3 regions of the Cupriavidus sp. C3SS-1 genome follow, and region 1 is predicted to be linked to each of the others. Evidence: predicted binding sites of a transcription regulator. Region 1 holds the regulator's gene; each other region holds the start of a gene.
What was found. Region 1 encodes sigma-54, which starts transcription at its own class of promoters, with help from an activator protein. Its sites were predicted from a motif close to TGGCANGNAANCTGCTTT; they were not measured.
Positions count from the first base shown of each region.

Region 2: the regulator sigma-54 is predicted to act here: its motif matches at 1,946-1,963, upstream of ACIGJC_RS23110 (ammonium transporter).
Region 3: the regulator sigma-54 is predicted to act here: its motif matches at 1,290-1,307, upstream of prpB (methylisocitrate lyase).

Region 1 is NZ_CP172699.1:395,780-399,030, forward strand. It holds gene ACIGJC_RS01885 (PTS sugar transporter subunit IIA) at 1-231, opposite strand, end outside; gene hpf (ribosome hibernation-promoting factor, HPF/YfiA family) at 608-961, opposite strand; gene ACIGJC_RS01895 (RNA polymerase factor sigma-54) at 1,011-2,489, opposite strand; gene lptB (LPS export ABC transporter ATP-binding protein) at 2,589-3,251, opposite strand, start outside.
Region 2 is NZ_CP172700.1:1,526,843-1,530,093, forward strand. It holds gene ACIGJC_RS23090 (class I adenylate-forming enzyme family protein) at 1-8, shown strand, start outside; gene ACIGJC_RS23095 (CreA family protein) at 48-521, opposite strand; gene ACIGJC_RS23100 (acyl-CoA thioesterase) at 529-1,014, opposite strand; gene ACIGJC_RS23105 (HU family DNA-binding protein) at 1,193-1,474, opposite strand; gene ACIGJC_RS23110 (ammonium transporter) at 1,995-3,197, shown strand.
Region 3 is NZ_CP172699.1:1,686,842-1,690,092, reverse strand. It holds gene prpC (bifunctional 2-methylcitrate synthase/citrate synthase) at 1-301, opposite strand, end outside; gene prpB (methylisocitrate lyase) at 336-1,244, opposite strand; gene prpR (propionate catabolism operon regulatory protein PrpR) at 1,501-3,251, shown strand, end outside.

The sequences.
Region 1 (3,251 bases):
CAGCGGTTGCTTCAGCCCCTTGATGCGCCCGTGCGGAATGGCCACGCCCGCGCCCAGACCGGTCGAACCCAGGGACTCGCGCGCGAACAGGTTGTCGGTCACGGTCGCCCGCGCCACGCCATGGTTGTTCTCGAATAGGAGCCCGGCTTGCTCGAATACACGCTTCTTGCTGGTGACGCTGACGTCGAGATTGATGTTGCCGGGTGGCAGCAGTTTGGCCAAACGATTCATGGGCGATGCGAGGATTTCAGTTAGCAGGCAGATCGGACTGCTCAGCCCGGAAACGAAGTGGGGCCGGGTTGCGGCCACGCCATGGCTTACCAAGCGTTCGGCCATTATAGAGCAGCGTCTCCCCTGTTCTTGTGCAATGCAGCGCCCTGTATGGCCTGGTCCGTGCTGGCGCCGCCACACCTGGGTACGGTGCTCGCGCCGGAGTCGCTACGCGCTATGTCTTGGAGAGCATACACCGTGCTGCGCCAGTTGCGAACACTTGTGTCCAGGACACGCGCAAGGCCAGGGCTACAGATGCAAAAAAGCCGCGCTACATGGCGCGGCTTGCTTTATCAGTCCTGTTTTCAGTGCCCAGCCTTGCGACTGGCAGGCTTGATTATTGCTGCTGTAGTTGAGCCTCGGCCATCTGGTACTTGACCGCTTCACGGTCGTGGCCTTGCACGCGATCCTTGTAGCGAATCACCTGGCGGTCCAGCTTGTCGACGAGTGCGTCGATGGCCGCATACAGGTCTTCGTGATGGGCTTCCACAAAAATGTCCTTGCCCCGAAGGTGCAAATTGATTTCCGCGTACTGACGCCTGTCCTTTTCCTTGTGATTGTCGACTGAGAGTAGCACGCTGACGCCAATGACTTGATCGAAATGCCTGACGATACGCTCCAGCTTCGTTTCCACGTACTCACGCAGCGGAGGCGTGATGTCCAGGTGGTGTCCACTGATCTTGAAGTTCATAGCGCTTCTCCTTCTGAAAGAGCTGCACCAGGCAGGCGGTGCAACTCGGCTACAAAGTCTTGCGGAGATTGACAGCAGGGATCTTCAGGGCTTCGCGATACTTGGCGACGGTACGGCGCGCGACAACGAAGCCTTGTTCACCCAGCAATTCGGCAATTCGGCTGTCGGAAAGAGGACTCCTCGGGTCTTCGGCTCCTATAAGTTGCTTGATCAAGGCGCGGATCGCCGTTGAAGAAGCCGCCCCACCGGTTTCGGTGGAAACGTGGCTGCCAAAAAAGTACTTCAGTTCGAAAGTACCCATCGGCGTTGCCATGTATTTATTGGTCGTCACCCGGGATATGGTTGACTCGTGTAATCCCAGTGTATCGGCAATCTCCCGCAAAACCAAGGGGCGCATCGCGATTTCCCCGTGCGTGAAGAAGTTCTTCTGACGCTCGACAATCGCCTGCGAAACTCGCAGGATCGTGTCGAACCTTTGCTGGATATTCTTGATCAGCCAGCGCGCTTCCTGCAGCTTTTGCTGCAGCCCCGCGGCACCGGATTCACCCTTGGCGCCGCGCAGGATCTGCGCGTACATGTCGTTGATGCGCAGGCGCGGCATCACATCCGGATTGAGCTGCGCGATCCAGCCGCCGCCGCTTTTGCGCACGAATACGTCAGGCACCACGAAGTCCGCTTCGGGGCGGCTGTATGCGTGGCCTGGGTAGGGCGCGAGCGAGCGGATCAGTTCATGCGCGGCCTTGAGCGCCGCTTCATCCACCTGCAGTGCTTTTTTCAGGCGCGTGTAATCGCGTACGGCAAGCAGTTCGAGGTGATGGTTGACGATCGAGAGCGCCAGTTCGCGCTGCGGATGCTGCAGCCGGCGCAGCTGCAGGCTCAGGCATTCGGCCGCATTGCGCGCGCCCACGCCGGGCGGGTCGAAGCTTTGCAGCAGCGTGAGGATCGCCTGCAGTTCGTCGACCTCGAATTCGAGTTCCTCGGGCAACTCAGAGCAGATCTCGTCGAGCGACGCGCTCAGGTAGCCATCGTCGTCGAGCGATTCGATCAGGAAGATCGCCAGGCCCTTGTCGCGAGTCGAGATCTTCAGCGGCGCGAGCTGCTCCATCAGGTGTTCGCGCAAGGTGGGTTCGGCGTCGCGCAGCTGCATGGGCGTCTTCTCGTCGTCCTCGCCCTGCGGGCGCCGCGCGAAATCGTCCAGGCTCCAGTCGCTGCCGTAATCCTCGCTACCGCTGTCGCTATAGCTCTCATCCTCGCTGCCCGGGCTGCTGGGGTTCGCGTCGCTGTTGCCCTGCGGTTCGGCCGGTGCGGGCGCGGGTGCGCTCTGCAGGTTGACCGAGCCATCGGCCGCCACGCGCAGCGGGCTGTCGATCCAGTCGTTTTCGCGCTCCAGCAGCGGGTTTTCCGTCAAGGCCTGCTCGACTTCCTGCTGCAGCTCAAGCGTAGAAAGTTGCAGCAGCCGGATCGACTGCTGCAGTTGCGGCGTGAGTGCCAGATGTTGGGAGAGACGGAGCTGTAGCGACGGTTTCATGCGACCTATTCTATGCGCATCCAACCGATGTTGGAACGGAAATTGCTATCGCTGATGCTGCCTGATCGTCTCTGCCAAGCCCACCTGCCGCCCCCGGCTTCACATGCGGAAGTTCTCGCCCAGGTAGACGCGGCGCACCGACTCGTTGGCGATGATTTCGTCGGGCTGGCCCGATGCGAGTACGGTGCCTTCGCTGATGATGTACGCGTGGTCGCAGATGCCAAGCGTCTCGCGCACGTTGTGGTCGGTGATCAGCACGCCGATGTTGCGTGCCTTCAGGAAGCTGACGATGCGCTGGATTTCGCCGACGGCGATCGGATCCACGCCGGCGAACGGTTCATCAAGCAGGATGAAGCGCGGCGAGGACGCCAGCGCGCGGGCGATTTCCACGCGGCGGCGCTCGCCGCCCGACAGCGACAGCGCGGGGTTGTTGCGCAGGTGGGCGATCTGCAGGTCGTCCAGCAGCGTATCGAGGCGGCTGTCGATCTCGGCCTTCGGCAGCGGCTTGCCGTTGACCAGCTGCAGCTCCAGCACCGCGCGGATGTTCTCTTCCACATTGAGCTTGCGGAACACCGACGCTTCCTGCGGCAGGTAGGACAGGCCCATGCGCGCGCGCTCGTGGATGGCCAGGCCGCTTATGTGCTGGCCGTCGAGCACGATATCGCCCTCGTCCAGCGCGACGAGGCCCACGATCATGTAGAACGACGTGGTCTTGCCCGCGCCATTGGGGCCGAGCAGGCCCACCACCTCGCCGCTCTTCAC
Region 2 (3,251 bases), on a different replicon from region 1:
AAGCATGAGCGGGGCCCGGCAACCCGGATAGCCGGGCGTTCGCGCGCTTACTTGACCGGAATGGCGGTCGCGGCGGGCACCGGCACGGCCGTCACGCTGTTCTGCGGGCTGCCGCTGACGATGCGGTCGGAATACGTCAGGTAGACCAACGTATTGCGCTTGCGGTCGACGGCGCGGATCACATGCAGGGTCTTGAACAGGATCGACATGCGCTCCGAAAACACGTCGTCCTGCTGGCGCAGCGGCGCCTTGAACGAGATCGGCCCCACCTGGCGGCACGCGATCGACGCCTCGGGCGGGTCTTCCGCCATGCCCAGCGTACCCTTGATGCCACCGGTGCGCGCGCGTGACACGTAACAGGTCACGCCTTGCACCATCGGGTCGTCATACGCCTCGATGACCACCTTGTCCGAGCCGGTCATGCGGAAATTGGTATTGACGCTGCCGATTTCCTCGGCCAGCGCATGGGCGCCGCCCGCCGTCAGGCAGGCACCGGCAAGCAGGGAAAGCATGCACGCCATGGCCAAATCAGCTCCCGGTCACCTTGATGGCGTCGCGGCGCTTTTCCATTTCCTGGCGCAGTTCGCGGCGCTGCTGGGCCGCCGCAAAGCGCTGGCGCTCGACTTCGTCGCGCGGCTCCAGCGGCGGCACTTCGGCGGGCGCGCCGTTGTCGTCGACCGCCACCATCGTGAAATAGCAGCTGTTGGTGTGGCGCACCAGCTTGCTGCGGATATTCTCGGTCACCACCTTGATGCCGATTTCCATGGAGCTGCGCCCGGTGAAGTTCACCGCGGCCAGGAAGGTCACCAGCTCGCCGACGTGGATGGGCTGGCGGAACACCACCTGATCCACCGACAGCGTGACCACGTACCGGCCGGCGTAGCGGCTGGCGCAGGCATAGGCCACCATGTCCAGGTACTTCAGGATGGTGCCGCCGTGCACGTTGCCGGAGAAATTGGCCATGTCCGGCGTCATCAGCACGGTCATGGAAAGCTGGTGGGACTGGTCGTTCATGATGGTGGTGCAAGTTGCGGGGGCCGAGGCGCGGCAGTGTAACCCGTAAACCGGCGCTCGGGGGCGCCGGGGCTGATGTGGCCTGGGCAGGCGCCTGATATGGCCGGAGCGCCACGCGCGCGGCCAATAAAAAAGCGGCCCGACAGGCCGCTCTCTCGCTACTCCGGACGCAAACCGCTTACTTCTTCTTGTTCACGGCGTCCTTGAAACCTTGTCCAGCAGAAAACTTGACGGTCTTCGCGGCCGGAATCTTGATCGTTTCGCCCGTGCGCGGGTTGCGGCCCGTGCGTGCGGCGCGTTTACCCGAGCTGAAGCTGCCAAAACCCACCAGCGTTACCGAATCACCCTTTGCCACTGCCTTCTTGATACTGTCCAGCGCTGCGTTGAGCGCACGCTCGGCTGCGGCGTTGCTCAGTTCTGCTTCCGCGGCGATGGCCGATACCAGTTCACCTTTATTCATGGCTGATTTCCCTTGTTGGTCGTCGTCACCGATGTATCTGCCAGCAGGCATTGCATCGATCGGCGCAGTCTAATCTGCCCTTCGCGCCTTGGGCAATCCCCAGTGGCACCAATGCAACGAAAAAACCCGGAAATCCTTGCTTGAGGCCGGTTAGCGGGCGATTTCCCGCTCTGTTCCGGCGTCTTTCTCTGCGTTATTTCGGACTGGAGCGCAAGCGGGCGGTTCCGGCCTGTCGCCCCCTAGCAAGGCATCGTGGTGCAGCACCCATCATTCACCGCTATGGTGCAATGCACCGTCAAGGTTCATAAAAGCCCCTGCCGGCTGCATCATTCTGGCGCGCACGGACGATCTGGCTCCTTTCGTTATCGAAGATCTGCACCACCTCGCCCCCTGGAATCCGGGCCGCCCCTGCGGATATCCGGTGCGGATTCCACCATGGCGGTGCAAATGGCACCAGTATGCGGCCAGTTCTGGAATGGTTTTTGCATACCCATGCTCCCATTTTGAGCATGAGGGACCTATGGACAATTGGAAGACTGGCACCGACGCCATGTTTATCCTGCTTGGCGCAATCATGGTGCTGGCCATGCACGCCGGCTTCGCTTTCCTGGAATTGGGCACGGTGCGCAAGAAGAACCAGGTCAACGCGCTGGTGAAGATCCTGGTGGACTTCGCGGTTTCCACCATTGCCTATTTCTTTATCGGCTATACCGTCGCCTACGGCGTGCAGTTCATGGCAGGCGCCGATACGCTGGCGCAAAAGAGCGGCTACGAACTGGTCAAGTTCTTTTTCCTGGCGACCTTTGCCGCGGCCATTCCCGCGATTATCTCGGGCGGCATTGCGGAACGTTCGCGTTTCAATCCGCAACTGGTCGCGACCTTTGTCCTGGTGGGCTTTGTCTACCCGTTCTTCGAAGGCATTGCCTGGAACCATCGTTTCGGCATCCAGGACTGGATCACCAGCCTGACCGGCGCCCCGTTCCATGATTTCGCCGGCTCGGTCGTGGTCCATGCGGTCGGCGGCTGGATCGCCCTGCCCGCGGTACTGCTGCTCGGCGCGCGCCGCGGCCGTTACCAGAAGGATGGCCGCATCAGCGCGCACCCGCCGTCGAACATTCCGTTCCTGGCACTCGGTGCATGGGTGCTCGCGGTAGGCTGGTTCGGCTTCAATGTCATGAGCGCCCAGACCGTGGACAAGATCAGCGGGCTGGTCGCCATCAATTCATTGATGGCCATGGCCGGCGGCACGCTGGCCGCCTGGTGGGCCGGCCGCAACGACCCGGGCTTTGCCTACAACGGCCCGCTGGCAGGCCTGGTCGCCGTCTGCGCGGGTTCCGACCTGATGCATCCGCTCGGCGCGCTGATCACCGGCGCAGTGGCCGGTGTGCTGTTCGTCCACCTGTTCACGCTCGCGCAAAACAAATGGCACATCGATGATGTCCTCGGCGTGTGGCCGCTGCATGGGCTGTGCGGCGCCTGGGGCGGCATTGCGGCCGGCATCTTCGGCCAGCACGCGCTGGGCGGGATCGGTGGTGTTTCGCTGGGCGCGCAGCTGATCGGTACGCTGCTCGGCATCGTGATCGCCCTGGCGGGCGGCACTATCGTCTATGGCACCCTGAGGAAGCTGGTCGGCATCCGCCTCGATGCGGAAGCCGAATTCAACGGCGCCGACCTGACGCTGCATCGCATCTCGGCCACGCCAGAGCGCGAAACCAACTGGTAAGCCCGCCGCAGGAACGCGCGCGCAGGCGCCGTTCCTGACAATTCTTTTCTTGAA
Region 3 (3,251 bases), 1.3 Mb from region 1:
GGGCCGAGGCCGGCACGCATTCCAGCGCGGCCTTGACGTTGGCGGGCAGGCCGCGCAGCGACTTCAGCCTGGTCTTGTACGCGGCCAGTTCGGCCTTGTTCGGCAGCTTGCCGTGGACCAGCAGGTGGGCGATTTCCTCGAACTCGCAGGCATCGGCCACGTCCAGGATGTCATAGCCGCGGTAGTGCAGGTCGTTGCCGGTACGGCCAACGGTGCACAGGGCGGTGTTACCGGCGGTCACGCCCGACAGGGCAACGGACTTCTTGGGCTTCGGGGTGGCGATCGGTTGTGCTTCGGACATCAGGGTCTCCTTGTGAGGTACGGTTCGGCTGGCCTTACTTGGCCTTGCCCTGGGCAAACAGGGCGTCGAGTTTCTGTTCGTAGGCGTGGTAGCCGATGCTCTCGTAGAGTTCCGAGCGCGTCTGCATGGTGTCGACCACGTTCTTCTGGGTGCCGTCGCGGCGGATGGCGGTGTAGACGTTCTCGGCGGCCTTGTTCATGGCGCGGAAGGCCGACAGCGGGTACAGGACCATCGACACGCCCGAGCCGGCGAGTTCATCCGTGGTGAACAGCGGCGTGGCGCCGAATTCGGTGATGTTGGCCAGCACCGGCACCTTCACTGCGTCCACGAACTTGCGGTACATGGCCAGGTCGGTCATGGCTTCCGGGAAGATCGCGTCGGCGCCTGCCTCGACGCATGCCACGGCGCGCTCGATGGCGCTTTCCAAGCCTTCCACGGCCAGCGCGTCGGTGCGCGCCATGATCACGAAATTCTCGTCGGTACGCGCATCGACGGCAGCCTTGATGCGGTCGACCATTTCGCCCTGAGTGACGATTTCCTTGTTCGGACGATGGCCGCAGCGCTTGGCGCCGACCTGGTCTTCAATGTGCATGGCCCCGGCGCCGGCCTTGATCAGCGAGCTGGTGGTGCGGGCCACATTGAAGGCCGACGAACCGAAGCCGGTGTCGACATCGACCAGCAGCGGCACATCGCATACGTCGCTGATGCGGCGCACGTCGATCAGCACGTCTTCCAGGCCCGAGATGCCCAGGTCGGGCAGGCCCAGCGAGCCCGCGGCCACGCCGCCGCCCGACAGGTAGATGGCGCGGTAGCCAGCGCGCTTGGCCAGCAGGGCGTGGTTGGCGTTGATGGTGCCCACCACTTGCAGCGGATGCTCTTCGGCCAGGGCCTGGCGGAAGCGGGCGCCGGCCGAGCGGGCCAGGTCGGATGCGGAATAGGTCATGGTGCGGTGTCTCGTTGTCAGGGGCAATGATGGAACGGGACCAATAACGCAAGCGCTATGCCAGCCCCTCGGACCAACCTTGCGCGCGTCCTTAACTAATTGATTTTATGGATAATTTTGATACAAGCGGTGAGTGTTCAACGGCGCGGAAAGGCATTTCATCGCACTATTGCATTGCATGCGTGGAATTCGAATTTCACGATTGAAATTCATATCCCGGGCGGGCACAATAGCAGCACTTTACCGTCGAAGCACCATGCCACCCTCAGCCTCTCCTTCCGGCCTGCCGCGCATCTGGGCCCTGGGCATCAGCCGCCTGCAGCGCGCCTTCGCGGAACTGATTCCAGCCTATTCTCACCTGGCCGAGTTCCGCATCGTCGGCCGTGCCTACGACTCCGCGGCCGACGCCATTCGGCGCGAGGCGCGCGAAGGCAAGCTCGACGTCGTGGTATCGGGCGGCTCCAATGGCGCCTACTTGCGCCAGCACGTGGACCTTCCGGTCGTGCTGGTCAAGGTGACCGGTTTCGACGTGATGAGCGCATTGGCGACCGCTCGGCGCATCTCGCCCCATGTGGCGCTCGTGACGCACGCGTCCACGTACGCCGAGGTCGACGAATTCACGCGTGCGTTTTCGCTGTCGATCCCCGCGTACACCTATCTGACCGAGGACGACGCCACCGCGCGGGTGCAGACGCTCAAGCAGGAAGGCGTGAAAGTGGTGGTCGGCCCTGGCCTGGTGACCGACCTGGCGGACCGGCTCGGCCTGATCGGCGTGTTCCTGTACTCGGGCAATTCCGTGCGCATGGCGCTGGAGGATGCCATCGAGGCGGCACGCCTGCGGCGCATCGAGTCGGGGCGCCGCGACTACGTCAATAACATCCTCGCGCACCTCAACGAGGGCGTGGCCGCGGTCGACGGCGAAGGCCGCATCCAGTCATTCAACCCGGCGATGGAGCGTTTCCTCGGCACACCGGCCGCGAGTGCGGTCGGACGCAAGCTGCAGGCGCTGTCGCCGGGTCTGTCGCTGGATGACGTGATCCAGAGCGGCGCGAAGGAACTCGAGGCGATCCAGAAAGTGGGCGACCGCATGGTCGTGGTCAATCGCATCCCGCTCGTCAACGAGTCGGGTACCACGGGTGCGCTGCTGACCCTGCAGGACGCGACCGCCATCCAGCGCGTGGACCGCAACCTGCGCTCGCGCAGCCGGACGCGGCTGCCCGGGGTGCGCTACAGCCTGGAAGACCTGGCTGGCACTTCGGACGCCATGGCGCACTTGCGCGATCTGGCGCGGCGTTATGCGGCCGTCGATTCCACCGTGCTGATCGGCGGCGAGAGCGGCACCGGCAAGGAGGTGCTGGCGCAGGGCATGCACGACGCCAGCCCGCGCCGCGCCTTCCCGTTCGTGGCCGTCAACTGCGCGGCGTTCCCCGAGGCGCTGCTCGAAAGCGAACTGTTCGGCTATGAAGAGGGCGCGTTTACCGGCGCACGGCGCGGCGGCAAGGCGGGCCTGTTCGAGTCGGCCCACAACGGCACGCTGTTCCTTGACGAGGTTGGCGACATGCCGCTGGCGCTGCAGACGCGACTGCTGCGTGTGCTGCAGGAAAAGCAGGTGCTGCCGATCGGCGGGCTTGAGGCCGTGCCGGTCAACGTGCGCGTGATCGCCGCCACGCACCGCGATCTCCCGCAGCGCGTGCGCGAAGGCAGCTTCCGCCAGGACCTTTACTACCGGCTCAACATCCTGCGCATCGAGGTGCCGCCGCTGCGCGAGCGCGCCGGGGACTTGCCGGAACTCGCGGACCTGCTCTACCGGCGCGCGCTGGAACGTCTGGGGCTGGAGCATCAGGAGGGCCTGCCGGAGGTCGCTCGCCTGCGCCTGGCTGGCTATCACTGGCCGGGCAATATCCGTGAACTGGAAAACGTCACCGAGCGCATTGCGGTGCTCGTGGCGGGCCGCCCGCTGGAGCCCGCCGAACTGCAGCGCGAACTGCATGCCGCGGTGCCGGAATT